DNA from 3 places in the Promicromonospora sp. CA-289599 genome. Region 1 is predicted to be linked to each of the others. Evidence: predicted binding sites of a transcription regulator. Region 1 holds the regulator's gene; each other region holds the start of a gene.
The links. The regulator LexA, encoded in region 1, represses DNA repair genes until DNA is damaged. The targets are predictions, from matches to a motif close to TCGAACANNTGTTCGA.
Positions count from the first base shown of each region.

Region 1 (10,456 bases):
CATCGTCCCCGACATCGTCTGCCTGTCCAAGTCGATCTCCGGCTTCGGCCTGTCCATGGCGCTCACGCTCATCCGGCCGGAGCTGGACCAGTGGGAGCCGGGCGAGCACAACGGCACGTTCCGTGGCCAGAACACATCGTTCGTCACGGGCACCGCCGCGCTGAACGAGTTCTGGTCGGACGACGCCTTCGCCGAGGGTGTCCGGGAGCGCGCAGCCGAGCTGCACGACGGCCTGGCCCAGATCGCGAGCGGCTACGCGGGCGCCGTCGTCAAGGGCCGCGGGTTCCTGTCCGGGATCAAGTTCCAGGACGCCTCCGCGGCCTCGAAGATCGCCGCGGCGTCCTACGAGCGCGGACTTCTCGTCGAGACGTCCGGGCCCGAGGACGAGGTGCTCAAGACCATGCCCGCCCTGACCATCAGCTCCGACGAGCTGCGCTCCGGCGTGGACATCATCGCCGCCGCAGCCGCCGAGGTGCTCGGCGCACCGGTCATGCAGGAGGCCACGCCGGACGCCGGCATACAGGGCGGGAACCACCACCGAGAGACGGACCGCCGAGGAGAGGAAGACAAGTGATCGTCACACGGATCGCCGACCTGGACGGCACCGACCGCGACGTGCGGTCGGAGACCTGGCGTAGCCGCAGGCTCGTCCTCGCCAAGGAAGGCGCGGGCTTCTCGTTCCACGAGACCACCATGTATGCCGGGACCGTGACCGAGATGTGGTACGCCAACCACGTCGAGGCCGTGTACTGCGTGGGCGGTACCGGACAGCTCGAGAACCGGGAGACCGGCGAGGTGCACGAGATCTCGGACGGCACGATGTACCTGCTGGACGGCAACGAGAAGCACACCATGCGCCCCACGACGGACATGCGGCTGATCTGTACGTTCAACCCGCCCGTCACGGGCCGGGAGGTGCACGACGCCGACGGCGTCTACCCGCTCATCACGCACGAGACCGCACAGGAGGAGGCTGCCGTATGACGACGGACACCACCAGCAAGGACCTGTACCCCACCCGTGTCGAAGGCGACGCCTCCGAGATCCCGCGCCAGGACAAGGTGGTGTGGGGCAGCGCGGCCGACGGCCCGCTGGGCCAGGACGAACTGGACGGCTTCGACCGGACCGGCTACCTCGCATTCGAGGACCTGGTCACGCCGGACGAGGTGCAGGAGTTTCGTGCGGAGCTGCAGCGGCTCTCCACCGACCCCGAGGTCCGAGCCGACGAGCGCACGATCATCGAAGGCACCTCGCAGCAGGTGCGGACCATCTTCGAGGTGCACAGGACCAGCGAGATCTTCGCGCGGATCGCACGCGACCCCAGGGTGGTGGGGCGGGCCCGGCAGATCCTCGGCTCCGACGTCTACATCCACCAGAGCCGCGTCAATCTCAAGCCCGGCTTCGGTGGCGGCGACTTCGCCTGGCACTCGGACTTCGAGACGTGGCACGCCGAGGACGGCCTGCCACGGATGCGGACGGTCAGCATCTCGATCTCGCTGACCGACAACTACTCGTTCAACGGCCCGCTGATGATCATGCCCGGCACGCACAAGACCTACGTGTCCTGCACCGGCCGGACGCCGAACGACAACTACAAGTCGTCACTGGTGATGCAGAACGCCGGCACCCCGGATGAGGACATCCTCACCCGCATGGCCAGCTCGCACGGCATCGACGTTCTCGCCGGCAAGGCCGGCAGCGCGATCATGTTCGACTGCAACTGCATGCACGGCTCCAACGGCAACATCTCGCCGTTCCCCCGATCGAACATCTTCCTGGTCTACAACAGTGTCGAGAACACCGCGGTCGAGCCGTTCGCAGCGCAGAAGGCTCGACCGGCCTTCCTCGGGAGCCGGGACTTCACACCGGTCAGCTGAGGCAGCGCCGAAAGACAAGGCCGCTGACCTGGTCGTTCACCAGGTCAGCGGCCTCCATCACCGATGGATCAGCCGGACTTGCGGCGGAACATCTTCTGCACGGGGCCGGTCGTCTCCGAGCCGTGCACCGCGCCGGTGTTCACATCGCCCGCGGAGGTCCGGCTCCGAGCCGCGTTCTTGCGGTCCAGAGCCTCCTTGAACTTCGCCTTCGCGTCCGTGCTCGGCGCTGTCGCGACCTTGGGCTCTTCAACACCCTTGGTCTCGGCCACCTCGGCATTGGGCTTCTCGTCCGTCACACCGATCACCTCCTCTTGTTCCGGGGGTCCCTCGATCGGGTCCGTCGTCGGCCCCAGCCTGCACCACGGCGCAGCCGGGTGCCAACATTTTTGGATTTCACCTGGGCGAGCGCGGCCGACGACGGCGCGCCGGGCCGGGCCGGCTCCTATGCCTGAGCGGCGGCGGCCCGCTCGGCGCGCTCCGCGCGGAGCGAGGTGATCGCGCTCTCGAAGTCCTCGAGCGAGTCGAACGCCTGGTAGACGCTCGCGAACCGGAGGTAGGCGACCTCGTCGAGCTCGCGCAGGGGGCCGAGGATGGCGAGACCCACCTCGTACGCGTCGATCTCCGCGCTGCCGTTGCTCCGCAGGGTCTCCTCGACCCGCTGGGCCAGGATCGCCAGGTCGTCGTCGCTCACCGGACGCCCCTGGCACGCCTTGCGCACACCCGCGGCGACCTTGTCGCGGCTGAACGGCTCGGTGGCGCCGGAGCGCTTGACCACGGACAGGCTCGCGGTCTCCACGGTGGTGAACCGCCGGTTGCAGTTCGGGCACTGCCGCCGCCGCCGGATCGACAGGCCGTCGTCGGCAGTCCGCGAGTCCACCACGCGCGAGTCGGCGTGGCGACAGAACGGGCAGTGCATGCTCACTCCTGCGTGGTCGACCATCGACCGGAGGCCTCCGGTCGCGCCCCGACCGTAAGCGGGCAAACCACCCCCTTGCAACATAGCCGCAACATTCGTCGGTGAATCGACGCCTTCGGTCACTCCTTGGGCAGGAGCAACAGCTCCCCGACGCGCACGCTGCCGGTCGACATCCCGTTCAGCTCCTGCAGCCTGCCGACCGCGTGCCGCACGTCCTCGCCGGGCCTCGCGACCTCCTGGGCGAAGCCCCAGAGCGTCTCGCCCGGCTGCACCGCATGCACCCGGACCTCGGTGGGCTCCCCCGGGGAGCTGGCGACCGCCGTCGCCCCCCACGTGACCATCGGTGCGACCAGCAGCATGGCGAGCAGCACGAGGACCACGCGGCCGCGCCGGGTGAGCCGCAGGCCGGCCAGGCCCAGCCGGTCGGCGAGCGTGCGCCCCTCCGCCGGGGTGTACGCACGAACCGCAGCCGGTCCGGCCGCCGGTGCGTACGCCCGGCCATACGACGGCGCATACGCCTGTTCATACGTCGGGGTGTACTGCCGCAGCGGGATCACGTCCCCCATGGCCCCTCCTCGAAGTGTGCAGAGCTTCTGTCGTTCATACAAGCGTTCGTCGAACGCCCGTACCATTGTGTAGCACGGGACACCGTCCATGTCGAGACACGCTCGAACATTCGTTTGAGCCGAGCGCGTTTGTGACCTAGAGTGGGTAGCGCACAGGAGAACATTTGTCGGAACGGGAGGGGCACGGGCATGACGGGACGGGACGGGACCAGCGACACGAGAGCCGTCGACACGGCAGCCTCCGGCGTCGCCACGCTGGACACGCCAGCCGACAAGGCGGTCGCTGACGTGCACACGATCTCGCCGACAGACCGCCTCACCGAACGGCAGCGCCTCGTGCTGGACACGATCCGGCAGTCGTTCGAGACGCGCGGCTATCCGCCGTCGATGCGCGAGATCGGCGAGGCCGTCGGGCTGGCCAGCCCGTCGAGCGTCAAGCACCAGCTCCAGATGCTCGAGAAGAAGGGCTTCCTGCGCCGCGACCCCAACCGGCCGCGCGCCATGGAGCTCGTGGAGCCGATGGCCGAGCAGGTCGACAAGCCGACGCGCGGCGAGATCCACTGGCCCGAGCCGCGCCGCAGCGGCCAGGTCCACTGGGGTGGCTCCGTGCCCGACGACGCCAGCACTCCCCCGCCGTCGTACGTGCCGCTCGTGGGCCGGATCGCGGCCGGTGGCCCCATCCTTGCCGAGCAGGTCGTCGAGGACGTGTTCCCGCTCCCCCGCCAGCTGGTGGGCGACGGCGAGCTGTTCCTCCTCAAGGTCGCCGGCGACTCGATGGTCGACGCCGCGATCTGCGACGGCGACTGGGTGGTCGTGCGGCAGCAGAACGTCGCGGAGCAGGGCGAGATCGTCGCCGCCATGATCGACGGCGAGGCCACGGTCAAGACGTTCAAGCAGACCGACGGTCACGTGCTGCTGCTGCCGCAGAACCCGGCCTACGAGCCGATTCCCGGCGATGAGGCCCAGATCCTCGGCCGCGTGGTCGCGGTGCTGCGGTCCCTGTAGCCGGTAGGGCGTCCAAGGACGACGAGAACGGGGTTGTGTTCCGATGCCGATCCGGCAGGAACACAACCCCGTTCTCGTCGTCCTTGGGGCCGTACGGCCGCTGCGTCAGAAGCCGAAGCGCTTCTGGACCGCGCGCACGCTCTCCGCCGAGGCGCGAAGGCCCGCCAGCTCGTCGTCGGACATCGGCACCCGCACGTTGGCCGTGACACCCCGCCGGTCCACGAGCGACGGCACGGACAGACACACGTCGCTGATGCCGTGGTAGTCGTCCAGCAGCGAGGACACCGGCATGATCCGGCCCTCGTCGTTGAGCACCGCCTCGATGATGCGGGTAGCAGCCAGGCCGACGGCGTAGTTGGTCGCCCCCTTGCCGGAGATGATCCGGTACGCGGAGTCGACCACCTCGCGGTGCACCTCCGTACGCACCGCGACGTCGAGCGGCTGCTTGCCGCCCAGGGGCTCCCAGTCGAGCAGCGGCACGCCGCCGATCGAGGCCGAGCTCCACAGCGCTATCTCCGAGTCGCCGTGCTCTCCGGCGATGTACGCGTGCACGTTCCCCACCGCCACGCCGCAGCGCTCGGCGAGCACCACGCGGAGCCGGGAGGAGTCCAGGACCGTGCCGCTGCCGAACATCCGCTCGCGCGGCAGGCCGGAGATCTTGAGCGCCGCGTAGGTCACGACGTCCACCGGGTTGGTCACCATGACGTACGTGGCGTCCGGCGCGACGTCGACCAGACCGGGCAGGATGTCGCGCATCAGGCCGATCGTTCCCTCGGCGAGGTCGATCCGGGTCTGCCCTGGCTTCTGCTTCGCCCCCGCGGTCACGACCACGACGTCAGCTCCCGCGCAGACGCCGACGTCGTCCGAGCCGATCACCTGCGCCTGGGGCGTGAACATGAGGCCGTGCTGGAGGTCGAGCACCTCGGCCTCGACCTTCGCCCGGTTCACGTCGTGCAGGGCGATGGTCCGCGCCGAGCCCCGCGCGAGCGCGGCGAACGCCAGCGTGGAGCCCACCGCGCCCGCGCCCACCACAGCGATCTTGGTGGTGCGGGTGCCGGAGGACCGGTCGGCCGGGATGTCCGAAAGGGCTGCCATGCTCCCCAGACTAGGTGTCGAGCCGGACTAGGTGTCGAGCCTCGCCAGCGCGGCGCGCACCAGTGCTGGGTCGGTGGTCGGCCAGAACCCCGGCATCGAACGAGTGAGGAACGATGCGTAGCGGGCCGTCGCGAGGCGCGGGTCGAGGACCGCCACCACTCCCCTGTCGTCCATGCTCCGCACGAGGCGCCCGGCCCCCTGTGCGAGCAGCAGTGCCGCGTGCTGCGCGGACACCGCCATGAACCCGTTGCCGCCTGCCTGCTCCACTGCCTTGGCGCGTGCCGCCTTGACCGGGTCGTCGGGGCGCGGGAACGGGATGCGGTCGATCAGCACGAGCTGGCACGACGGACCCGGCACGTCCACGCCCTGCCACAGGGACAGCGTGCCGAACAGGCATGCCTCCGGATCCTCGGCGAACTCGCGCACGAGCGTGGGCAGCTGGTCGTCACCCTGCGCCAGGATCGGGAGGTCGAGCCGCTCGCGCATGGCCTCGGCCGCGGCGTTCGCGGCGCGACGCGAGGAGAAGAGCCCGAGCGTGCGGCCGCCGGCGGCGGTGATCAGCTCCGCGATCTCGTCGAGCTGCGCCTCCGTCGTCGGCTCGCGGCCGGGCGCCGGGAGGTGCCGCGCGATGTACAGGATGCCCTGGCGCGGGTAGTCGAACGGGCTGCCGGCGTCGAGACCCTGCCACGGCGGGGCATCCTCGCCCTTGAGGCCGAGCGTGCCGGCCACCGCGTCGAACGTGCCGCCCAGCGCCAGCGTGGCCGACGTGAAGACGCCCGTCGCCTCGCCCAGCAGGTGCATCCGGATCAGACCAGCCACGTGCAGCGGCGCCGCGTGCAGCCGGGTCACGTTGTCGGCGAACCCGCCCCAGTTGTTGTCAGGGCGTGAGCACCACAGCACGTCGGCGGTCGTGTCCTGGAACGACATGCGTTCCGCCGTCTCGAAGAGCTGCAGCATGGCGCCCTGCGCCATCTTCAGGCCGGGTTCGGGCTGGCCCGGAGCCTGTCCCTTGCTACCGCTCGCCTCCGGCTTGAGCGTGCTCAGCACCTCGCGGGCGGCGTCGCGCACCGCGGCCACCGCCAGGCGCAGCTCGTCGGGCAGACCGTTCGGGAACCGTTCGGCGGGGGCCGTCACCAGCAGCGTCCCCAGCGCCTGGGCCGCGGCGTCCAGCGCATCGGTGTTGGTGCCCGCGTGCCGCCGTGCCAGGCGTGCCGCGCTCTCCACCGAGGCCATGGACAGGTCCACGGTCGCCGAGGACGTGACCCGGTCCGTGAGCTCGTGCGCCTCGTCCACCACCACGACGTCGTGCTCCGGCAGGATGCCGGGGCTACCGGTGGCCGCGATGCCGAGCATCGCGTGGTTGGTCACCACCACGTCGGCCTCCCGGGAGGTGGCCCGAGCCTTGTCGGGGAAGCACTCGGCGAGCATCGGGCACTTGCCGCCCAGGCACTCCATGGCGGTCACCGAGACCTGGCGCCACGCCCGGTCCGGCACGCCCGGCACGAGGTCGTCGCGGTCGCCCGACTCCGTCTCGTTCGCCCACTCGTGCAGACGGCGGACGTGGTCGGCGAGCGTGGCGCCGTCGTCCCTGCGCCGGCCGCGAGCGCCGCCGGAAGCCGCGGGCTCCTCGGTGCGCGGGTGGTCCTCGCCGCCGGGCAGGTCGAACAGGGTGGGCTCGTCGGCGGGGTACCCGCCCCCGGCCTTGTGCACGCAGAGGTAGTTGTGCCAGCCCTTGAGCAGTGCGATCTTCGGTTCGCGCGGGAGCTGCGGTGTCACGGCCTTGGCCACGAGCGGCAGGTCGCGCGTGATGACCTGGCGCTGGAGGGCGAGCGTCGCCGTCGAGATGATGACCTTGCTCTCGGCGGCGACCGCGTGCCGGACGGCGGGCACCAGGTAGCCGAGCGACTTTCCGGTGCCGGTACCCGCCTGGACGAGCAGGTGCTCGCCCTTCTCGATGGCCTCGCCGACGGCCACGGCCATGCGGTGCTGGCCGTCCCGGCGCCCGCCGCCCAGCTCACCGACGGCGAGGTCGAGAAGCTCCTCGACCTCGGGGATGTCGGTACTTGCGGGGGGCGCGTCGGAAAGGCTGGTCACGCACTCGATCCTAGGCCGGACCACCGACATGCACCCCATCTCGTCCACAGGTGCCGGCGGCCGGCCGAAGGGTTATCCCTTGACCGCGCCGCCCAGTCCGGCGCCGCTGAGGAAGAGGCGCTGGAAGGCGAGGAAGAGGGCGATCGGCAGCACCGTGGAGATCGCGAGCGCCGCGAGGAACACGTCGAGCTCGAGGTACGGGGCGATGGCGGGCAGCCGGACGGAGAGCGGCTGGTGGGCCGGGTCCGGGAGGACCAGCAGGGGCCAGAGGTAGTCCTTCCAGGCGGCGATGACGGCGAACACCGAGACGACGCCGAGGATGGGCTTCGACATCGGTAGCACGATGCTCCACAGCAGCCGGAAGGGTCCGGCGCCGTCGACCCGGGCGGCCTCGAAGATCTCGCGCGGGAGGCCGTCGAAGAAGCGTTTGACGAGCAGCACGTTGAACGCGCTGGCGCCCATGGGCAGCCAGACCGCCCAGAACGTGTTGAGCAGGCTGATGTGGACGATCGGCACGTCGAGGATGGTCAGGTACAGCGGGACGAGGAGCACGACGGACGGCACGAAGAGCGTCGCGAGCACGAGAGAGAAGATGACGTTGCCGTACCTGGGCCGTAGCACCGACAGCACGTAGCCGCCGGTGGTGGCGACGAGGATCTGGAAGAACCAGGCCCCCAGCGCCACGATCAGCGTGTTGACGAAGTAGTGGTCGATCTCGGCCCGGTTCCACGCCGTGGTGAGGTTGGCCCAGTCGATCCCGGTGGGGAACATCCCGAGCGGCTGGCGCAGGGTCTCTTGGGTGGGGGTGACGGCGGCCTTCGCGAGCCAGAGGATCGGCCCGAGCCCGAAGACGACCAGGGTGACCAGCAGTCCGCCCTGCAGGACGCCGAGAGAGGTGCGTACGCTCGGCCGGCGCCGGTCGTGCGTCGAGACGATGCCGCGTTCGATGGTGGCTGCCATGTCAGCTGCTCCAGGGTCGGGTCACGCGGAAGTACACCGCGGAGAGGACTGCCAGGACGCCCGCGAGCATGAGGCTCAGGGCGGTCGCGGCTCCGTAGTTGCCGCCGAGGCTGCTCCCGAACGCGTAGTCGTAGATCAGCATCAGGATGGTGAGGGTCGCGTTGTTGGGGCCGCCCCCGGTGAAGAGGAACGGTTCGAGGAACACCTGTGAGGTGCCGATGATCTGCAGGATCAGCGTGATGAAGAGGACGCCGCGCAGCTGCGGCAGCGTCACGTGCCAGATCTTGCGCCAGACGCCCGCGCCGTCGACCTCCGCGGCCTCGTAGAGCTCGGTCCGCACCCCGACGAGCGCGGCGAGGTAGATGATCACCGTCCCGCCCGCCGCGGCCCAGGTCGCCTCGAGGACCAGGGAGGGCATGGCGCTGCCGGCGTCCTGGAGCCAGGGGTAGGGGCCGAGCCCCACCCAGCCGGCGATGGTGTTGAAGACGCCGGTGTCGGAGGCGTCGTAGAAGAACTTCCACAGCAGCACCGCCACGACGGGCGGCACGACGACGGGCAGGTAGGCCAGCGCGGAGAAGAGGCCCCGCATCCGCCGTACCTCGCTCATCAGTACCGCGGCGGCCAGCGGCAGCGGGTACCCGAAGACGAGCGCGAGCAGCGCGAACCACAGCGTGTTCCGGACGGCCTTGCCCAGCAGGGGGTCCTGCAGCACGAACACGAAGTTGTCGAGCCCCACGTACACGGGAGCCGTGACGAGGTTCGTCTCCTGGACGCTCATGACGAGCGCGCGGCCGATGGGAAACCAAGAGAAGACGCCGAACACGAGGATCATGGGCAGGGCGATGATCAGGGTGCTCAGACCGCCCTCGCGCAGCCAGTCCTTGGGCGTGCGGCGTCGGGTGCGGCGCGCCGCGGTGGACGACGGCGGTGGTGCCTGCGCCGCTACCGGGCGCGGGCTGGAGATGGTGGTCAACGTGGATCCTCCTCGTCGATGGTCCGGCCCGCCACCCTGCGGCGGTCGAGCCTGTCGAGGCCTCGGTGGGTCCCGACAGGCTCGACCAGCAGGGCGCGAGCCGGGCCTGCGGCGGTCAGCTGCGGTCGAGCAGGGTCTGGACCTGGGTCTGCGCGTCGGCGAGCAGGGCGTCGATGTCCGCGTTCTCGTCGGTCAGCACCGCCTGGACCACCGGGTCGAGCGTCGCGTACACGTCCTGGGTCGCGACGGCGGGCTCGGGGATGACCGGCTGGTCGAACATCTGCTCCGTCATCGGTGCGAAGTTCTCCAGCGGGACGTTGACGAGGTCCTTGATCCAGCCCTGCTGCTCCTCGTACGCCGCCCGGTCGAAGATCGGCAGGGCGGGGGCGCCGACGGGCTGGTCGGTCTCGGCGGCGACCTCGGCCTCGGCCACGGCCGCGTCCTGGTCTGTCAGCTTGGAGACGTAGTAGAAGTCGATCCACTTCACGGCGGCCGCCTGCTCGACCTCGGACGCCGCGGAGCTCACCGCGGCGAGCGTGCCGCCGCCGAGCGTGCCGGCGTCGTCGCCCTCCAGGGGCAGCACGGTGACGCCGTACTCGTCGGGGTTCATCTGGTTCTGCGTGAACAGGTTGGGGTAGTTCGCACCGCCCGAGATGTACATGCCGATCTTCCCGGCGGCGAAGTCCTGGTTGATGGTGCCCCAGTCGTACAGGAAGCTGGAGCCCATCGAGTCGTCCTCCCAGCGCATCTCCTGCAGCATCTCGAGCGCCTGGACCGTGGCGTCGTTGTCGACGGTGGCGGTCGTCTCCTCGCCCTCACCCTCGACGATGCGGCCGCCGAGCGCGTACGTCTCGGTGGTGAGGATCCAGCCGCCCGTGTTGCTCTGCGTCATGTGGGCGTAGCCCGCCTGACCGGTCTTGTCCGCGATGGCCTTGGCGGCGTCGCGCACCTCGTCCCACGTCGCCGGCGG
Region 1 covers NZ_JBNJNI010000001.1:4,767,079-4,777,534, reverse strand. Annotated here, with positions in the region: gene ectB (diaminobutyrate--2-oxoglutarate transaminase) at 1-574, shown strand, start outside; gene ACQEVI_RS21285 (ectoine synthase) at 571-984, shown strand; gene thpD (ectoine hydroxylase) at 981-1,877, shown strand; gene ACQEVI_RS21275 (DUF5302 domain-containing protein) at 1,946-2,173, opposite strand; gene nrdR (transcriptional regulator NrdR) at 2,320-2,793, opposite strand; gene ACQEVI_RS21265 (LysM peptidoglycan-binding domain-containing protein) at 2,913-3,359, opposite strand; gene lexA (transcriptional repressor LexA) at 3,549-4,364, shown strand; gene ACQEVI_RS21255 (L-lactate dehydrogenase) at 4,470-5,459, opposite strand; gene ACQEVI_RS21250 (ATP-dependent DNA helicase) at 5,487-7,553, opposite strand; gene ACQEVI_RS21245 (carbohydrate ABC transporter permease) at 7,626-8,513, opposite strand; gene ACQEVI_RS21240 (carbohydrate ABC transporter permease) at 8,515-9,486, opposite strand; gene ACQEVI_RS21235 (ABC transporter substrate-binding protein) at 9,602-10,456, opposite strand, start outside.

Region 2 (10,456 bases), 4.7 Mb from region 1:
TCGTCGCTCCCGTCGGTTTCGGCAAGACCCGCCTCGCGAACGAGTTCGGCAGCCGCATGGGCGAGGCCGGCTGGACCGTCGTCCCCGTGCCGCGCGGCCGGGAGGCCGCCACGGTGCGCGCACGGCCGCAGGGCGACGTGCTCTTCGTCGTGGACAACGCGGCGACCCGGCTCGGCCTCGGCGCGATGCTCGACGCCCTGGCGCGTCCCGCCCACGGACGCGTCCGCGTCCTCCTGCTCGCCCGGGTCGCGGGAGAGTGGCTGCGCCGGCTGCGCTGGGGATCGATGCTGTGGCCGCTGCTCGAGCGTGGTGGCGCGACGCAGATCCCGCTGGACCTCGCGCTGGCACCTGGCCTGCCGGACGGCGCGGTGCTGGAGGCCGCGACCGCCGCGTTCGCCGAGTGTCTCGGCGTCGAGGACCCCGGCGCGTCCGCCGTACGCATGCCGGAACCGGTCGGCGGGACCCGCGTGGTCGACCTGCACGCGGCGGCGGCCCTGGCCGCCCTCGGGGCGGCAGGGGTCCAGGTCCCGGCCACCGAGCTGAACCCGGTGCGCGCGCTCCTGGAGGTGGCCGCGAGTTCGTGGACCCGGTCGGCGCGCGAGGCCGGTCTGGAGCTGACCGTCGACGAGGTCAAGGACGTCATGGCCGCCGTCTGCCTGCTGGGCGCCGACGACGCGGCGAGCATGCGCGACGTGCTGCGCCGGGTGGTCCCTGGGGTGCCCGGCCGCGCCGGCGCGCAGTGGCTGCTCGACCTGCGGCGTCCGGTGGTGGGGCTCGAGGCGAACGCCGTCGGGCACGGCCGCCTCGGCGACGTGCTCATCGCCGACCGGTTCGGCCGGTCGGTCGCCCTGGTCGGCTCGTGCACGTGGGGGCTGTCCCGGAAGGCGGCGCTGCGCGTGGTCCACGTCGCCCGCCGGCTGGAGATCGAGCTGTCGGAGACGCCGGGGGTGGGCGCTCTGGCGGCAGAGCTCCTGCGTCGCGCGGGCGACTCCTACGGCGACGACCCACGCGCCCTGCGGACGTCGTTCCTGCTCAAGCCCCGCGGCGTGATGGACGTGTCGACCGACGACGTGGACAGGGCCGAGCGGTCGGTGGCCGTGGCCCGGGACGCGGCGGGCCGGGCGGAGGCGCTCACCGACCTGGGCATGGCGCTCCGGGACGACGCACGCCTGGCCGAGTCGCTGGACGCGCTGGAGGCGGCCGTGGCCGCGTGGCGCCGCCTCGCGGCGGGCGACCCCGACCGGTACCGCACGGCCCTGGTGGGAGCGATCCACGCCCTGGGCGTCGCGCACTGGCGAGCCGGGATGACGAAGGACGCGCTGGCCGCGCAGCTCGAGGCCGTCGAGCTGACCCGGACGGCCGAGGAACGGGACACCGGCTGGATCGAGGCGGAGCTGGCTCGTGTCCTGATGAGCCTGACCGTCGTCCTGAACGACACGGGTCCTCCCCAGGAGGAGAACGCGCGGTTCATGGAGCTGCTCCCGATCCTCCGGAACCTGGTGAAGCGGGACCCGCGGCAGTGGGGCGTCTTCCTGACGACCGCCCTGTCCAACCGCGCGGTGACGCTCACCGAGAGCCGCCCGGAGGAGGCCCCGGCGTTCGCGCTGGAGGCTGTCGAGCTCAGCCGCAGGATGGTCCTGCAGGCACCCGAGCGGTACCGGCAGGAGCTCGGGTTCGCGCTGACGAACCTCGCCAACTCGTACGCGGCGCTCGGCCGTGACCGGGAGGCGATCGAGCCGCTCGGCGAGGCCGCGGCCCTGCGTCGTCAGCTCGCCCGCGAGAACCCCGCCGCGCACACCTGGACGCTCGCCTACACGCTCGCGTCGCTGGGCGCGGTGCGGTCCCGGCTCGGCGACCTGGACGAGGCGATATCGCTCGAACGCGAGGCCGTGCTGCTGCGCCGTCGGCTCGCGCGCGAGAACCCCGCGCGGTTCCGCAGGATGCTCGCCGCCTCGCTGTCGAACCTCGCGGTCACGCACTCGCGGGCCGGGGAGCCGGACGAGGCGCTGCCCCTGGAGCAGGAGGCCGTGGCGATCCGGCGCGGCCTGGCGGCGGAGGGGCACCCGGGCGAGGAGTACCTGGCGCGCTCGCTGTCCAACCTGGGGGTGCTCTACTCGGAGCTCGGCCGGGCCGAGGACGCCGTCGCGCCGACCGAGGAGGCGGTGGCCCAGCTGCGGCTGCTCGCCGTGGGCGATCCCGAACGCTTCGAGCCGGACCTCGCCGACGCGCTGCTGAACCTGGGCGCCGCGCTCATCGACGCGGGGCGCCCCGAGGAGGGCGTCGAGCCGACGGCGGAGGCCGTGCGCGTGCGCCGGGGGCTCGCGCGCAGGAGCCCCGACCTCCACCTGCCGGGTCTCGCCTCGGCGCTCTCGAACATGGTCTCGGTGCACCTCGACCTGAAGATGCTGGACTCCGCGGCGGAGTACGCCCAGGAGGTCGTGGACGTACGGCGCCGGCTCGTCGACGGGTCCTACGCCCATGAGCAGGACCTCCTGCGGGCCCTCGATCTGCAGGCCCGCGTACGCCGGTCGGGCGTCACCGACGGCCGACCGGTGCGCTGAACCCTGCTGGTCCCCGCGGGGTGTGACGAGTCTGTCAGTGTGACTTCAGCCTGATTTCTAGAACAGGCGTGCGAATGTCAGTGGGTCGCCCTAGGATGCCTCTGTGAGCAATCGTCTCGTCGTCTCGGGAGCCCGAGAGCACAACCTGAAGAACGTATCCCTGGACCTGCCCAGGGACCAGCTCATCGTGTTCACCGGGCTGTCGGGCTCCGGCAAGTCGTCGCTCGCGTTCGACACGATCTTCGCCGAGGGGCAGCGCCGGTACGTCGAGTCGCTGTCCGCGTACGCGCGTCAGTTCCTGGGCCAGATGGACAAGCCCGACGTCGACTTCATCGAGGGGCTGTCGCCCGCGGTGTCGATCGACCAGAAGTCGACCAACCGCAACCCGCGCTCCACGGTCGGCACCATCACCGAGGTCTACGACTACCTGCGCCTGCTCTTCGCGCGCGCGGGCACGCAGTACTGCCCGGTGTGCGGCGAGAAGGTCCAGTCGCAGACGCCGCAGCAGATCGTGGACCAGATCCTCGAGCTGCCCGAGAACACGCGGTACCAGGTCCTGGCACCCGTGGTGCGCGGCCGCAAGGGCGAGTACGCGGACCTGTTCAAGGAGCTGCAGGCCAAGGGCTTCTCGCGGGCCCGGGTCGACGGCGAGGTCGTGCAGCTGACCGACCCGCCCACGCTGGAGAAGAAGCTGAAGCACGACATCGAGGTGGTCGTGGACCGCCTCGTGGCGCGCGACGGCGTGCAGCGCCGGCTGACGGACTCCGTCGAGACCGCGCTGACCCTGGCGAACGGCCTCGTGATGATCGAGCTCGTGGACGCCGACGTCGACGACCTGACGCGTACCCGTAAGTTCTCCGAGAAGCGGGCCTGCCCGAACGAGCACACCCTCGCGCTCGACGAGATCGAGCCGCGGACCTTCTCGTTCAACGCGCCCTACGGCGCGTGCCCGGAGTGCTCGGGCATCGGCTTCCGGCTGGAGGTCGACCCCGACCTCATCGTGCCGGACGACGAGCAGACGCTGCGCGGCGGCGCCGTCGCCCCGTGGGCGCAGACGTCGTCGGAGTACTTCGAGCGCGTCCTGACGGCGCTCGCGGAGGAGATGAAGTTCTCCATGGACGTGCCGTGGCGGGCCCTGCCCGAGCGCGCCCGCGCGGCGATCCTGCACGGGCGCGACCACAAGGTGCACGTCAAGTACAAGAACCGGTGGGGCCGCGAGCGGCAGTACTCGACCGGGTTCGAGGGTGCCGTGACGTTCCTGGAGCGCCGGCACCGCGAGACCGACTCCGACCTGTCCAAGGACAAGTACGAGGCCTACATGCGTGAGGTGCCGTGCCCCACGTGCGGCGGCGCGCGGCTCAAGCCGGAGGTGCTCGCGGTCAAGATCGACGGGCTGTCCATCGCCGACGTCAGCCGCCTGCCGGTGGGCGAGGCCGCCGAGTTCCTCAAGGGCATCGTGCTCGGGGTGCGCGAGGCGCAGATCGCGACCGAGGTCCTCAAGGAGATCCACGCGCGGCTCGGCTTCCTGCTCGACGTCGGTCTGCACTACCTCACGCTGGAGCGCCCGGCCGGCACCCTGTCCGGTGGCGAGGCCCAGCGCATCCGGCTGGCCACCCAGATCGGTTCCGGGCTGGTCGGCGTGCTGTACGTGCTGGACGAGCCGTCCATCGGGCTGCACCAGCGGGACAACCGCCGCCTGATCGACACGCTCACCCGCCTGCGGGACCTGGGCAACACGCTGATCGTCGTCGAGCACGACGAGGACACGATCCGCGCGGCCGACTGGATCGTCGACATCGGCCCGGGCGCCGGCGAGCACGGCGGCGAGGTCATCCACTCGGGCGACTACGCGGGCCTGCTCGAGAAGAAGGAGTCGATGACCGGCGCGTACCTCGCCGGGCGGCGCTCCATCCCGGTGCCGGCCGTGCGGCGGCCGATCGACCACGACCGGCAGGTCACGGTGATCGGCGCGCACGAGAACAACCTGCGCAACGTCGACGTGTCGTTCCCCCTCGGGGTGCTGACCGTCGTGTCGGGCGTGTCCGGCTCGGGCAAGTCCACGCTGGTCAACTCGATCCTGTACACCGTCATGGCGAACCAGCTCAACGGTGCGCGGCGGGTCGCCGGGCGGCACCGGCGCGTGACAGGGCTGGACCAGCTCGACAAGGTGGTGCACGTGGACCAGGGTCCGATCGGGCGTACGCCGCGGTCGAACCCCGCCACGTACACGGGCGTCTGGGACCGGATCCGCAAGATCTTCGCGGAGACCGAGGAGGCCAAGGTCCGTGGTTACGGTCCGGGCCGGTTCTCGTTCAACGTCAAGGGCGGCCGCTGCGAGGCGTGCGCGGGCGACGGCACCATCAAGATCGAGATGAACTTCCTGCCGGACGTCTACGTGCCGTGCGAGGTCTGCCACGGCGCGCGGTACAACCGCGAGACGCTCGAGGTGCACTTCAAGGGCAAGACGGTCGCCGACGTGCTCGACATGCCGATCGAGGAGGCCGCGGAGTTCTTCAAGGCGTTCCCGGCGATCTCCCGGCACCTGTCCACGCTGGTCGACGTCGGCCTGGGGTACGTGCGGCTCGGACAGCCGGCGCCCACCCTGTCCGGCGGCGAGGCGCAGCGCGTCAAGCTGGCGGCGGAGCTGCAGAAGCGGTCGTCGGGTCGTTCGGCCTACGTGCTGGACGAGCCGACCACCGGCCTGCACTTCGAGGACACGCGACGTCTGCTCGGTGTGCTGCAGTCGCTCGCCGACAAGGGCAACACGGTGATCGTGATCGAGCACAACCTGGACGTCATCAAGAGTGCCGACTGGGTCATCGACATGGGCCCCGAGGGCGGTAGCGGGGGCGGTCTCGTCGTCGCGCAGGGTACGCCCGAGGTGGTCGCGGCAGTCCCGGAGAGCCACACCGGCACGTACCTCGCGGAGATCCTCGAGGTACACGCCCAGGCCGGCGAGGTCCCGGTGCTGCCGCCGGCGAAGGGCAAGCCGAAGCGCAAGCCCGCGGCGAAGAGTGCGACCAAGGCGAAGGCGGGCGCCTCCGCCTGACCTGCCGGTCCCCGACGACCCCGGCGGGGACCGGCAGGAGTCGCATGCCAGCCATGGCTTCCCGTCCTGGTCACCCCTAGGGTGGAGCACATGAGCGGAGCCACGCATGACTATGCCGTGACGGTGCGGTGGACGGGCGCCGGGGACAAGGGCACCTCGTCGTACACGTCGTACTCGCGGGACCACGAGATCGACCTGCCGCACAAGCCGCCGCTGCTCGGGTCGGCCGACCCGGCCTTCCGGGGCGACCCGGCGCGGAACAGCCCGGAGGAGCTCTTCGTCGCGAGCCTGAGCCAGTGCCACATGCTGTGGTTCCTGCACCTGGCCGCGGAGTCGGGCCTGATCGTGCGTGAGTACCGGGACTCGGCGACCGGCACCATGCGGGTCGAGGCGCGGGGCGAGGGCGCGTTCACCGACGTGACGCTGCACCCGAGGGTCGTCGTCGACCCAGGCGAGCTCTCGACGGACGAGCACCTCGCGGCCCTGCACCACAAGGCGCACGCGATGTGCTTCATCTCCCGCTCGGTGAACTTCCCGGTTCGCGTGGAGCCGACCCCGGTCCACGTCACCGTCTGACCCCACCCCAGCACTCAACGCTGGGGTGGGTGCGCCCGCGTGTCAGTGGCACCGCATAGGTTTGGGGCATGGCGGATCCAGCTACCTATCGACCCAAGGCGGGAGAGATCCCGACCTCGCCCGGTGTCTACCGGTTCCGTGACGAGCACGGCCGGGTCGTCTACGTCGGCAAGGCGAAGAACCTGCGCCAGCGCCTGGCGAACTACTTCCAGGACGTCGCGAACCTGCACGAGCGCACCCGGCGGATGGTGACGACGGCGGCGTCCGTCGAGTGGACTGTGGTGGGCACCGAGGTCGAGGCGCTCGCCCTGGAGTTCACCTGGATCCAGCAGTACGACCCGCGGTTCAACGTGAAGTACCGGGACGACAAGTCGTACCCGTACCTCGCGGTGACCCTGGGGGAGGAGGTGCCGCGCGCCCAGGTCATGCGGGGTGCGAAGCGCAAGGGCACCCGCTACTTCGGCCCGTACGGGCACGCCTGGGCCATCCGGGAGACGCTCGACCTGCTGCTGCGCGTCTTCCCGGTCCGGACGTGCTCGGCCGGCGTCTACAAGCGGGCGGGCCAGTCGGGCCGGCCGTGCCTGCTCGGGTACATCGACAAGTGCTCGGCGCCCTGCGTCGGCCGCATCAGCGTCGACGACCACCGGGCGCTCGTCCTGGACTTCTGCGACTTCATGGCGGGCGACACCGCCAAGTTCGAGCGCCGGCTCACCAAGCGCATGCAGGAGGCCGCCGCCGAGATGGAGTACGAGCAGGCGGCCCGCCTGCGCGACGACATCGAGGCCCTGCGGCGTGCCACGGAGAAGAACGCGGTGGTCCTCGGCGACGCCACGGACGCCGACGTGTTCGCCCTCGTGGGCGACGAGCTCGAGGCCGCCGTCCAGGTGTTCCACGTCCGCGGGGGCCGCATCCGCGGCCAGCGCGGCTGGATCGTCGAGAAGGTCGAGGACATCACCGACGGCGAGCTCGTGGAGCACCTGCTGCAGCAGGTCTACGGCGCCGCCGACGAGGTGGACGGGGTGGAGGCTCGCGACGCGGTGCCGCGCGAGGTCCTCGTGCCGGTGCTGCCGCCCGACCTGGAACAGGTCGGCACCTGGCTCAGCGGGCTGCGCGGCGCGCGCGTCGACGTGCGGGTACCGCAGCGCGGCGACAAGAAGGAGCTCGCGGCCACCGTCCGCAAGAACGCCGAGCACGCGCTCATGGTGCACCGCACGCGCCGCGCGGGTGATCTCACGACCCGCAGCCAGGCCCTCGCGGAGATCCAGGAGGCGCTCGACCTGGACTCGGCGCCGTTGCGTATCGAGTGCTACGACATCTCGCACACGCAGGGTACCTACCAGTCGGCGTCGATGGTCGTGTTCGAGGACGGCCTGGCCCGCAAGAGCGAGTACCGCTCGTTCAGCATCCGGGGGTCGGACGGCGACGGCGCCCGCGACGACACGGAGGCCATGCACGAGGTCATCACGCGCCGCTTCAAGCGCTACCTGGCCGACCGGCTGAGGTCCAACGACGTCGAGATGGCCGCTGAGCTGTCTGGTGGCGGGCTGTCCGGTGGCGAGCTGACCGGCGGCGAGGTCCCCGCCGACGAACCGGAGGAGAAGGCACGGTTCGCCTACCCGCCGAGCCTCGTCGTGGTCGACGGCGGACCGCCCCAGGTCGCCGCCGCGAAGAGGGCGCTGGACGAGCTCGGCATCACCGACGTCGCGCTCTGCGGCCTGGCCAAGCGCCTGGAGGAGGTGTGGGTGCCGGGGGAGGACTACCCCGTCATCCTGCAGCGCTCCAGCGAGGGCCTGTACCTGTTGCAGCGGGTCCGGGACGAGGCGCACCGGTTCGCGATCACGCAGCACCGCAGGCGGCGCAGCAAGGGCATGACCGCCTCCGTCCTCGACGACGTCCCGGGGCTCGGCCCGGCCCGCAAGAAGGTGCTGCTCACCCACTTCGGCTCGCTCAAGCGGCTCAAGGCCGCGAGCGTCGAGGAGATCGCCAGCGTGCGCGGCATGGGGGACAAGACGGCGGAGGCGGTGGTCGCGGCTCTCAAGGCCTGACGCTGGCATGCTTGGTTCCATGAGCAACACCGAGCCGTCACCCATCACCGCGCCGGACGGCATCGCCGAGGTCGAGGCTGCCACGCACGGTCCCGAGCGCAGCGAGCCGCAGGTACTGGTGATCACCGGAATGTCGGGCGCCGGCCGGTCGCGAGCGGCGGCCGTCCTGGAAGACCTCGACTGGTACGTCGTCGACAACCTGCCCCCGATGATGCTCGTACCGCTGGTCGATCTCATGGCCAAGGGGTCGAGCATCGAACGCGTAGCGGTCGTCGTGGACGTTCGCGGCAGGCAGTTCTTCTCCGAGCTGGACAAGGTGCTCGTGCACATGACGGAGGCGGGGGTCGCCTACCGGATCCTGTTCCTGGACGCGAGCGACGAGGTGCTCGTGCGCCGGTTCGAGCAGGTCCGCAGGCCGCACCCGCTGCAGGGCGAGGGGCGCATCCTCGACGGCATCGCTGAGGAGCGGTCCGTCGTCGCGACGCTGGCCGCCCGTGCCGACCTGCGGATCGACACCTCCGACCTGTCCGTGCACGACCTCGCCAGGGAGATCCGGGCGTGGCTGGCGCACGACATCAACGAGGTGCTGCGCGTCAACGTCATCTCCTTCGGGTTCAAGTACGGCATACCCCTGGACGCCGACCACGTGGTGGACGTACGGTTCCTGGCCAACCCCTACTGGATCACCGAGCTCCGGCACCTGACGGGGCGTGACCAGCCGGTACGCGACTACGTGCTCGCCCGACCGGGCGCCGTCGAGTTCATCGACCGCTACGTCGACGCCCTGGCTCCGGTGCTCTCCGGTTACCTCAACGAGGAGAAGCGCTACGTGACCATCGCCGTGGGATGCACGGGCGGCAAGCACCGCTCCGTCGCCATCTCCGAAGCCATCGCCGACCGGCTCCGTGCCCGAGGCCAGCTCGTCTCCGTCTCGGCACGTGATCTGGGCCGCGAATGATCCCGCACGCGCCCGGAGCGCCGGACGTCCCCGTACCGGAGTGGAGCAAGAACCCCTCGGTGGTCGCTCTGGGCGGCGGCCACGGCCTGTCCGCGAGCCTGTCGGCCCTGCGGCTCATGTCCGACCGCCTCACGGCGGTGGTGACGGTCGCCGACGACGGCGGCTCCTCCGGACGCCTGCGCGACGAGCTCGACGTGCTGCCACCCGGTGACCTGCGGATGGCGCTCGCCGCCCTGTGCGACGACTCCGAGTGGGGCCGTACGTGGAGCGCGATGCTGCAGCACCGCTTCGCGTCGTCGGGCGAGCTGGACAACCACGCCATGGGCAACCTGCTGATCGTGGCGCTGTGGGAGCTGCTCGGTGACGAGGTCGAGGGCCTGGACTGGGTCGGCCGGCTCCTCGGTGCCCGGGGCCGTGTGCTGCCGATGGCGTCGGTGCCGCTGGTGGTCGAGGCGGACGTACGGCACGCCGCCACGCCGGGAGAGCCCGAGCCGGTGCTGGAGACCGTGGTCGGGCAGAGCCGCGTGGCCGTCACCGAGGGCCGGATCGAGCAGCTGCGCCTGCTCCCGGCGGATCCGCCGGCGCCTCCGGAGGCGGTCCAGGCGGTGCTCGACGCCGACTGGGTGGTTCTGGGCCCCGGGTCCTGGTACTCCTCGGTGCTGGTGCACCTGCTGGTGCCCGCGATCGCCGAAGCCCTGCACGTCACGAAGGCGCGGCGCTGCGTGACGCTCAACCTGTCCGCGGAGAACGGCGAGACGGAGGGCCTCACCGCCGTCGACCACCTGGAGGCCCTGCACAAGCACGCGCCCGGCCTCAGGATCGACGCGGTGCTGGCCGACCCGTCGGCGGTCGAGGACGTCACGGCGCTGGAGGCTGCCGCCGCCTCCATGGGCGCGCGCGTGATCATGCGCCAGGTCCGGCGCGGCGACGACACGACCAAGCACGACGGGCTGCGGCTGGCCGCCGCCTACCGTGACGTGTTCGAGGGCGTCTACGGCGACGTCTGAGCGACTGCTGGGGCGACACGCCGGGACAATTCGCCCGAGTATCCGCGATTCCACCGGGTGCCCCCGCGCTCGACCATGGCAGGATGACGCCATGGCGCTCACGGCACAGGTCAAGGAGGAGCTCGCGCGGGTGAGGGTGGCGAAGACGTCCTGCCGCAAGGCAGAGGTCTCCGCGACGCTGCGGTTCTCCGGCGGCCTCCACATCATCTCAGGTCGGGTAGTGATCGAGGCAGAGCTCGACACGGAGCATGCCGCGACCC
Region 2 covers NZ_JBNJNI010000001.1:51,260-61,715, reverse strand. Annotated here, with positions in the region: gene ACQEVI_RS00240 (tetratricopeptide repeat protein) at 1-2,561, shown strand, start outside; gene uvrA (excinuclease ABC subunit UvrA) at 2,665-5,610, shown strand; gene ACQEVI_RS00230 (OsmC family protein) at 5,701-6,186, shown strand; gene uvrC (excinuclease ABC subunit UvrC) at 6,255-8,231, shown strand; gene rapZ (RNase adapter RapZ) at 8,251-9,189, shown strand; gene ACQEVI_RS00215 (gluconeogenesis factor YvcK family protein) at 9,186-10,196, shown strand; gene whiA (DNA-binding protein WhiA) at 10,288-10,456, shown strand, end outside.
Region 2: uvrA (excinuclease ABC subunit UvrA) is a predicted target of LexA. The motif match lies at 2,620-2,635, and genes of this name have one in related genera.

Region 3 (10,456 bases), 4.2 Mb from region 1:
ACCGAGCGCGCGGCGGCGGTCACCGAGGAGTTCGAGCAGCACCTTGCCGACGCCAAGGCGAAGATCGCCGAGGCGGCGCCGGAGCACACCGACTTCGTGTACTTCGACGGCTGGGTCGACGGCGGCAACGTCACCCTGCGCCCGTTCGGCCAGGGTTCACTGATCGGCGAGCTCGGCGAGGAGCTCGGCCTGACCAACGCCTGGACCGGAGAGGTCGATCCCGCCTACGGCCTGGGCCAGTCCGACATCGAGGGCATGACGGCGGTCGGTGACTCCACTCTCCTGTACACCGGCACCAAGGAGGGCGACACCGACTGGACCGCCGAGCTGACCAAGAACGACGTCTGGGCGAACCTGCCCGCCGTCACCGAGGACCGTTCGCACGCGTTCCCGGAGCACATCTGGACGTTCGGCGGCCCGCGCTCCTCCGAGAAGGTGGTCAACGCCTACGTCGACATCTTCACGAAGTGATCCGATGACCGGTGATCCGATGACCGTCACGCAGTCGCCGTCCGCGACGGAAACCCTCGCTCAGGCGCCGACGTCGCGCCCCGCCGCCTGGGCGTCGGGTGCTGCCATCCTGGTGGCGCTCGCGCTGGCGGTGCTCGTCGTCGGCGCCTGGCACCTGACGCAGGGTACGTCCGGCGTCGGAGTGGGGGACCTGCTGCGGCTGCTCACCGGGCAGCTAAGTGGGCAGCTCAGTGGGCAGGGCGCGAGCGACGCCGCGGCGGTCCGGGACATCCTCGTCGGCTCCCGTCTGCCGCGCCTCGCGGCAGGCGTGGCCGTCGGGTTCGCCCTCGGTGTTGCCGGCGCGCTCTTCCAGTCGATCGCTCGCAACGCCCTGGCCTCGCCGGACACGCTTGCGGTGACCGCGGGCTCCTACCTCGCGGTGGTAGTCGTGGCGGCCTTCGGTCTGGCCGTGCCGCTGTGGGCCTCGGGCGCCGTCGCGTTCGCCGGGGGCATCGCCGCCGCGGCGCTCGTGCTCGGGCTCTCCGGGGGTGCCGGATCGGCCACCACCCGCCTGGTGCTCGCCGGGTCCGCCGTCGCGCTGGCCCTCCAGGCGGCGGCCTCCGCCCTGCTCATCTTGTTCCAGGCCGAGACGACCGGGCTGTTCGCCTGGGGCAGCGGCTCCCTGAGCCAGCTCAACCTGACGGCGTTCTGGCGCGCGCTGCCGATAGTCGTGCTGGCGACCGTCGGCGGCCTGTTGATCTCCCGGCGGCTCGACGTGCTCGGCCTCGGTGACGACACCGCCGGGGCGCTGGGCGTCCCGGTGCGGTCGACCCGCGCCGTCGGCGTGCTCCTCGCGGTCCTGCTCACCGCCGCGGCGGTGACCCTCGCGGGGCCCATCGGGTTCGTCGGCCTCGCCGCGCCGGTGGTCGCCAGGCTGCTCGCCAGGGTGGTCCCGGCGCTGCACAGGCACGCGATACTGCTGCCCGCCGCGGGCCTGCTCGGGGCCTTCGTCGTCGTGCTCGCCGACGCCGTCGTCCGCGCCCTGCTCGGCGCCGAGGACGCGCTCAGCGTACCCACCGGCGTCGCGACGACGCTCGCCGGTGCCCTGATCATGGTGCTGCTGGCCCGCCGCCTGCGCGACGCCGGACCGTCCCGGACCCCTCCGGCCGCGGCGACCGGACCCCGCAGCAGCCGGCGCTTCGCCGTGGTGCTGACCGTGTGCGTCGCCCTCGCGGCAGGCGTGGCGCTGCTGGGCATGCTCGCCGGATCCACCTGGCTCCGCACCGGCGACATCGCTCTGTGGCTGCAGGACCAGGGCCCCGCCGTGGTGCGGTTCGCGCTCGATGAGCGCGCGCCGCGCGTGCTGGCGGCGCTCGTCGCAGGGGCCGCGCTCGCGCTCGCCGGGACGATGGTGCAGGCGACGGCCCGCAACCCCCTGGCCGAGCCGGGCATCCTCGGCATCACCGGGGGAGCGGGCCTCGGCGCGGTGATCGTCGTGACCGCCGTGGCCGGCACCACCTGGGGCAACGGGATAGCGGCGAGCAACGGCGCCATGCTCGTGGCCGCCGTCGTCGGAGGTCTGCTGGCCTTCGGGGTCGTCTACCTGCTGGCCTGGCGCGGGGGCCTGCACGCCGACCGGCTGGTGCTCATCGGCATCGGCCTGGGATACCTGACCACGGCGCTGACGACGTTCCTGCTGCTGAACTCCGACCCCTGGAACACGCCGCGCATCTACACCTGGCTGTCCGGCACGACCTACGGGCGTGACTTCTCCCAGGTCCTGCCCGTCATCATCGTGCTGGCGCTCGCCGTGCCCCTCGCGGTGATGGTGCGACGTGAGCTGGACCTGCTCGCGGTCGACGACGACACCCCTCGCCTCGTGGGCGTCCGGCTGGAACGCAGCAGGCTGCTCGTGCTCGCGGTGGCGGCGGTGCTGGCTGCGACGAGCGTGACGGCAGTCGGCGTCGTGGGGTTCGTGGGCCTGGTCGCTCCGCATGCGGCACGTGCCCTGGTGGGCGGCAGGCATGCACGGGTCCTGCCCGTGGCGATGCTGCTCGGCGCCGTGTTCCTCGGCCTGGCCGACACGCTCGGGCGAACGGTCATCGCACCGGCCCAGCTCCCCGCGGGGCTGGCGGTCGCGCTGCTCGGTGCGCCGTACTTCGTGTGGCTCCTGGCCCGGTCTCGGGTCTGAGCGGATGGCCAGAGCGGATGGTCAGGCCCTGCGTGCCCTGACCATCCGCTCCTCGCGGAGCGCCACCTCCAGCGCCATGAACGCCAGCACGTCCAGAACCAGCCCGAACGCCGCCGTCCACCGCAGTGCGCGGAACACCAGGAGCTGCGTGAACAGCAGGCTGATGAGTACCGCGCGGCGCATCCAGACGGCGCCGTGCAGATGGTTGTTGCGGCCGACGACGATGCCCACGACCAGCAGCACCACTGACGCGCCGACGGCGGCGAGGATCGCGAAGCCGGTCCACTGGGGCAGCCCCGGCACCTCACCGCGGACGACGCTCAGCCCCACCATCGCCTCGGCGGCGCCCACCAGCACCAGGACGCAGATCAGCAGCCATGCCGCCCAGGCCCGGTCCACGAGCGCGTCCAGCCAGCGCACGACGCGGTCGACGCCGCCGCGGACGGGGTCCGGCAGGTCGGTGTCGTCGTCGGGCACCGCGTCGACCAGCTCGGCGACCAGGCGGGCGCCGGGCTCGCCGGCGCCCTTGGCGGCGAGCTCCTGTGCCTCGGCGCGGGCCGTCGGGGTGAACCCGCCGGCCAGCCCCGCGGTGAGGCGGTCGGCCGCCACGGCGAGGTACTCGGCCGGATGGTGGGCACGACGGCCGTGCAGCCCTTCGACGATGAGGACGAGCACCACGGTGACGAAGTAGATGATCGCTGCGGTCGGTGCGTAGAAGTAGTCGTTGTCGGCGGTCACGAACTTGCCGACCTCGTCGATGAACAACCCGAAGCCGACGCCGCCGAGCGCCGCGCCGAGGGACCGTGGCACGGGGCCGACGTAGGACAGCAGCAGCATCATCGCCAGCGCCATGAGCAGCCCGCCCCACAGGACGTGAGCGACATGCAGATCGCCACCGCCGATCTGCGGGTAGCCTGCAGCGGCCAGGTACGCGCGCGTGGCCAGCACGGTCACGACACTTGCCACGAGGAACGTCACCAGGTGCCGCACCGCCGACGTGTCGCGCGGAGCACCCAGCCGCAGCAGCCGGCCGCGGCCGGCGAGGCCACCTGATTCGGTCGTCAGCTCGTTCGTCACGCTGTGTCCTCTCGTGCCGTCCGCCAGCGATGAGATCCGCCGCGACCTCCGGTCTGTATCGACGTACCTGATCAACCATTTCCAGGAGACCATCATGACCACTACCTACACGTTCGACGTGTTCTCCAGCCTCGACGGCTTCGGCGCCGCCGGCGGCGACTGGACAGGCTACTGGGGCAAGCAGGGCCCGGAGCTCCTGGAGCACCGGCTCGCCCTCTACTCACAGGAGCAGCGGTTGGTCCTCGGGGCCAACACATACCGGGCGTTCGCGCAGATGCTGGCCGAGAGCTCCGGGGACTCCGACGTGCGCGACCCGTGGGTTACCCGGATGCGGAACCTGCCGACGACGGTGGTGTCCAGCACGTTGGAGGGCCCCCTCGACTGGCCCGACGCGCAGGTGGCGGGCGGCGACGCGGTCGACGTCGTCGCCCGGCTCAAGGAGGAGTCAGAGGTGCCGCTGTGCTCGCACGGGAGCTTGTCGATGAACCGGGCGCTGATGGCCGCGGGCCTGGTCGACCGGATCCGGGTCACGCTCTTCCCGGTGATCACCGGCCGGACCGGCCTGGACCCGATCTTTCAGGGTGCTGTCGACTTCGACCTCGAGCTGATCGAGCACCTGACGCTCGACGGCGACATCCAGGAGCTCGTCTACCGGCCGACCCTGCATGCATGACGAACCGGTGGACGGAGCGTTGACATCGGACCGGGCTTCGGGTGTGCCTGGCTGATCCTTGGTCAGGCCGCCCCAGCGGACGTCGGCGGCGGGTCGGGTGAGTGGGCGCCGGACGGTGCGGGAAGGCTTTCGGTGGGCTTGGTGGGCCGTCGTGCCTGACTGGTCAGGCGACTTCGGCATCGGGTGGTGGGGCTTCGATGGGTTCGGGTAGTCGGATGCGGTGTCCGCGAGCGTCGGTGAAGGCCCACCCGGTCTCCAGCAGGGCACCGGCCGTGGTGTCGGTGGTGGTCTTGCCGGTCCAGTGCATGGTGATGCCCTTGGCGTCCACGAGCTGGTGGTGGTACCAGCACAACAGCGCACTGTTGGTCACGGACGTGTTTCCGCCGTCGGCCCAGTGGGTGATCGCGTGGTGGACCTCGCAGCGTGACGGCGGCTGGTCGCATCCTGGCCAGACGCAGTGCTGGTCCCTCGCGATGACGGCGCGGCGCATCTGCCCAGACACCGTCCGCTGCGCACGTCCGACATCGAGGACGGCGCCGTCGGGTCCGAACACGATCCGGGTGATGGCGCTGTGGCACGCGAGGCGGCGCACGAGGGCACGTGGTGCGCGCTCGCCGGTCTCGGTGAACACGGGGCCGCCGGGTGACAAGAACCCGGACACGGTTGCTCCCACAGCACTCCAGCCACCCAGGCCTCCACCCGGGACGCCATCCGGACTACCGGTGAGGCTCCCGGTCGGGCTTCCGGCAGGTGGTGCGCCGCTTGCTGGGCTCGGGCCCGCGCCGAGGCGGTGGCCGCGTCCGGGTGTGGCGTGTCCGCAGGTCAGGCACAGCCCGTCGCGGGTGCGGGTGACCTGGGTGACGAACTCGTTCCACGACACCGTGACGTTCAGGTGGGGTGCGATCAACGCTCCCGGGGAGGCCTGGTTCGTGTCCAGGACCACCCGGGCGACATCCGCGAGGCCTTGTGCGCGGCGCTGCGTCGTGGTCCGGGCGTCGTCCGCGGACGGGGCGCCCAGGACCGCGTTGATCGCGGTGCTGACCAGGAGGCCGTGCTCGTCGGTGAGGAACCCGGCCACGTGGTACCCACCGAACGTCTTGGCCAGGTCGAAGAACTCACCGTGGGCTGCCTTGTCGTCATCGAGGTCGTCGGTGTCGGGGTCGGTGATGGTCGCGAACCGGCGCGCGACCGTGCGGAACTGGTCCGCGTTCAACACACCAGCCTCGCGCAGCACTATGCCCTCACCCGTGACCAGGGTCCCCTCCGTGACCGCGGTCTCCAGGACCTGGGTGACCAGCTCCCGGGTGCGCGCCCCGTCCGGGTCCTCGGCCGGGTCGGGGAAGTCGACCGCGACAGTCTGCACGAACTGTTCGGGTGTCGTGGTGTACCCGGTACGGGTATCGATCAGCCACGCCAGCGCATCGGTGCGGGTCTCGCTCGTGGGCGCGACTTCCGTCATCACTCTCGCGTGGTCGACACCGAGGGTTCCGGCGACCAGGCGTTCCCGGGTCACGGGGAGCGCGGTCGCGAGACGGCGCGCGATCGTCATGTCCTTGCCTGCCGTGTGCGCGGAGATGCCTTCGCGCAGGCGCAGCCAGGTCGTGAACGTGCGAGTCATGCCACCCGAGCGCCAGGAGCCCTCGTCCTCGATCCGGGGCAGCAGGGTGTACCGGACACCGTCCAGACGGCCGGTGAGCCGACGGATGCGGGTGTGGGCTTCGACCAGGCGGTTGATGCTCGGCGCGTCCCACCCGGTGAGAGTCTCCGGGGTGCTCTGGGTGGTCAGCTCGTCGACCGCGTTCTCGATCAGAGCCAGCACGTCCTCGATCGAGACCGCAGCAGGCAGGCCACCAGCGGCTCCACTGTTCGTCGTCTGCTCCATCGTGCCCACCCCCGCTCGCCTCTAGTTCTCACTCCTTCGATGTATCTATTATCTCGAACACTCGTGCGATCCGCGCGATGGATTTCAAATCTGTGGATAACTCTTTGAGGGTGGCGACGGACCCCAACTACCCAGTCGGGGACCCTGCCAGTGCACGCCGCCCGGTGGGCCGGCCGCTGGCTTGCTAATCTCTACCCGGGCACTCGATGAGCCCGCCGCCCGCGCCGAGATGATCGGTCTGGTGAATGCATCGACGAAGACGCCATGTCAGAGGTTCTCGTGCCTACCACGGTGCCCCGGACGGCAGTGCGGGCACCGACCACGCTCACGGCACCGGGATAGCGATGAACTCGTGAACCTGACACTTGACGAAGCGAAGACGGCCGCCCGCGCGTTGCGCCGGACGCTCGCGGCTACTGACGTCTCCATCAGCCACGGCCGTGCGCTGGAGATCGTCGCCGCGCAGCTCGGCTTCGTCGACTGGAACACCGCGTCCGCGCGGCTGCCGGCGGGGCACTCAGCGGCGTCGCAGGCGGGGCCGTCGGCGCCGCCCGGCTCCGGGCCGACAGAGTTCGGGCGCGCCGTCCCGGTGCTCCGCATCCAGGACGAGATGCGCGCACGAGAGTTCTACGTGGACTACCTCGGGTTCGGCGTCGAGTGGGAGCACCGCTTCGAGCCTGGGCTGCCTCTGTACCTGCGGATACGCCGTGGCCAGGCGGTGCTGGACCTGTCCGAGCACCACGGCGACGGGACGCCGGGGACGGTGGTCTGGGTGCCTGTCGCCAGCGTCGACGCGCTCCACGCGGAGCTGTCTCGCCGCCCGCATGCGCGGCTTCGGCCTGGTATCGACCGCGATGCCCCGGGCGGGCCGACCATCGAGCTCGTCGATCCGTACGGCAACGTGCTGCGACTTTGCGAGATGTCCGGCTGACGCCAGGCCGCCTGGCTGACGCCAGGCCGCCTGGCTGGCACGGTGCCGGATGGCTAGCGAAGAGGTCCGGACGAGGCCCCGGCGCCCCGAGGAGAGCGCCGGGCAGCGCTGGTGCGGCTCGGGCTCGACGTCCGCCCGGACGCTGCGCCTCTGAGGCGCCGAGGTCTTCGGAGACGCGGTCATCTGGCTGCGCTACCGCCGCTGACCGACTCTTTACAACGTCGGGCGCGCGCGGCAAGATGACTGCCTGGCCAGAATTGAATCCATACAATCCCTGCTGATGGGCCCCAACGCCGGGGCTTGTCCGGTCCGGTCCGACTCGACGACGAGACGACAAGGTGATCCCATGCTGCAGCTTCGATGGCGCACTCTCGCCACGCTAGAAAGCGCTTACCGCCGAGGTTCGAGAGCCCCGGGTCAGAGCGCTCCGGGTACAAGAGCACTGCCGCAGTCCCGCCCTGTCCGACCGATCGTCGCGGGCCTGGCCGCCGCGGCGCTCGTGCTGCCGCTCGCGCCGGCGATCGCGGCCGCGGCAGCCCCCGTCCCGCCGACGTCGGTGCGCGTCGCGCACGCCGCGCCCGGCGCGCTCGGTCTCCGCTGGAACGCGGTGCCGGACGCCACGGGCTACGTCCTGACCCGGAGCGACACGCTCGGCGGCGAGTACACGGAGATCGCGCGCACCGACGCGCGGACCGTGTTCGCCACCGATGCGGAGGCCGACACCACCGAGGTCAGCTACTACCGCGTGCGTGCGATCGGCGCCGACGGCGAGTCCGCGCCGTCCGCCGCCGCCGTCGGGACCCTGGTCGGCGACGGGGTTCCCGAGCCGGAGTTCCCCGACAGCGGGGTGCTCACCCTCGACCTGGGCAGCGGCGCCGTCGCCGCGGGTGCTACCGGCATCGACGCCGGCACCAGGTACGGTGTCGACCAGCGGATCGGGTTCGTCGACCCCGGCCAGGTCACCGCCACCGACCGTGGCGGCGCCGATGCCCTGCGCTCCGACTTCGTCACCGTCGGTGACACCGAGCTCGTCGCCGACCTGCCGAACGGCGACTACCGGGTGCGCCTGGTCGCGGGCGACGCCCAGGGCGCCACCGACATCGCACTCACCGCCGAGCAGATGGTCAAGGTCCAGCCGACCCAGAAGCCCGCCGGCGAGTACCTCGAGATGGAGTTCGACCTCGCGCTGGTCGACGGCCAGCTCAACCTCGAGCTCTCCGGCGGCGCCGCGAACCTCGCCGCCCTGACCCTCACGCGGACGTCGCCGCGCGCGGCGGGGCCGAAGCCCACCGTCTACCTCACCGGCGACTCGACGGTGCAGACGTACGACCCGTTCTGGGCGCCGCAGGCAGGCTGGGGGCAGATGATCGACAGGTTCCTGTCCGACGACGTGGTCGTCGCCAACCACTCCATCGGCGGCCGGTCGTCGAAGAACTTCATCAGCCAGGGCCGCCTCGACGCGGTGCTGACGCAGATCAGGCCGGGCGACTACCTCTACGTGCAGTTCGGCCACAACGACAACTCCTACGGCGTCGACGACCGCTACGCGGCGCCCGCCGACTACCGCGACTACCTCCGCACCTACATCGAGGGCGCCCGCCAGCGCGGGGCGACGCCGATCGTCGTCACCCCGGTCTCACGGCGCAGCTACGACAGCTCCGGACAGGCGAACGTCTCGTTCCCGCAGTACGTCGAGCAGGCGGCAGCGCTCGCGGCGGAGACCGACACGCCGCTGGTCGACCTGTCGGCGTCCAGCCGCCAGTACCTGACCGAGATCGGCCCGGAGGAGGCGAAGTCGGTATTCCTGCACGTCCCGGCAGGCGTCTACCCGAACCGGCCCGACGGCACAGCCGACGACACCCACTTCCAGGGTTACGGGGCCATCCAGATGGCCCGCCTCGTCGCCCGTGACACCGCGGAGCTGGACGTACCGCTCGCCGGTGAGGTGGTCGACGCCGAGCCGCCGGCCTCCGTGCCCGAGAAGCCGGCCGGCGTGGTCGCGGGCAGCATCACCGCCTCCGGTGCCACGCTGAGCTGGACGGAGGTCGACGGCGCCGACATCTACCGGGTGTACGCCAAGACCGCCGCCGCACCCGAGTCGGACTTCGCCCTGGTCACCACATCGACGCTCGGCCTGGCGGACATCACCGGCCTCAGCGAGGGCACCGCCTACGACCTGCGGGTGGTGGCGGTCAACGGGCGCGGTGAGTCCGCGCCGTCGGACGTCGTGACGTTCACGACCAAGGCGCCGCTGCTGCGGTTCGACCTCCAGCTCGCCGGGAATCCCACGAAGGCCGGCTACACCGCCCTCGACCAGAACACCCTCTACACCGAGCGGCTGGGCCACGGCTTCACCTCGGACACCGGCCCGGGCGGCCGGGACCGCGGGGCCGGCGAAGAGGGTCTCGACGACCTCCAGCGCGACTTCCTGCTGCCGAGCGCCGCGACGCCCCTGCGGTTCGACGTCCCGAACGGCACCTACGCCGTCGAGGTGATCTGGGGCGACCGGATCGGCACCGCACGCCTCGGCGTCACCGTCGAGGGCGTCGACCACGGTTCCGCCAACGCCCCGCGCGGCGGCACGTCGAACAAGGTGATCCAGCCCGTGGTCGTCACCGACGGGCACATCGACCTGGTCGCCGACGGCTGGCTGAACGGCCTGCAGATCACCTCGCTGCTCTACGCGCCGACCGCACTCGTCGCCGGCGACGTCAGCATCGACGGCACGGACGTCTCCGTGCCCCTGTCGTGGGAGCCGGCGCGCGACGTCGTCGGCTACCGCGTCTACCGCCACGCCGAGGGCGCCGCCGAGCCGACGGCGATCGCGGACGTCACGGACGCCTCGTACGTCGACACGTCGGCCGACGTCGGCCTCCGGTACACCTACACGGTCGTGGCGCTCGACGGCGCGGACAACGAGTCCGTCCCGTCCAACGAGGTGGAGCTCACGACGGTCGACCCCGACGTGCCGACCGCTCCGACGCCGTCGGGCCTCGCGGTGGCCGACGTCGAGAAGCACGCCGTCTCGCTCGCCTGGGAGCCGGTGGAGGGCGCGCTGTTCTACCACGTCTACCGGACCGACAGGTCGGGCGACCAGGTGCTGCTCGCCCGCACCGCCCAACCCGGGTACACCGACACCGACGTGCTCACCACCGTCGAGTACACCTACGCGGTCGCGGCGGTGAACGCGGGTGGTGTCTCCGAGCTCTCGGACACCGTCGCCTCCGCCGCCGTGACGAACCTGTCCCGGCA
Region 3 covers NZ_JBNJNI010000001.1:550,910-561,365, reverse strand. Annotated here, with positions in the region: gene ACQEVI_RS02345 (ABC transporter substrate-binding protein) at 1-471, shown strand, start outside; gene ACQEVI_RS02340 (iron ABC transporter permease) at 476-2,641, shown strand; gene ACQEVI_RS02335 (hypothetical protein) at 2,663-3,718, opposite strand; gene ACQEVI_RS02330 (dihydrofolate reductase family protein) at 3,813-4,391, shown strand; gene ACQEVI_RS02325 (DUF222 domain-containing protein) at 4,555-6,273, opposite strand; gene ACQEVI_RS02320 (glyoxalase superfamily protein) at 6,626-7,204, shown strand; gene ACQEVI_RS02315 (fibronectin type III domain-containing protein) at 7,551-10,456, shown strand, end outside.
Region 3: ACQEVI_RS02325 (DUF222 domain-containing protein) is a predicted target of LexA. The motif match lies at 6,327-6,342, and genes of this name have one in related genera.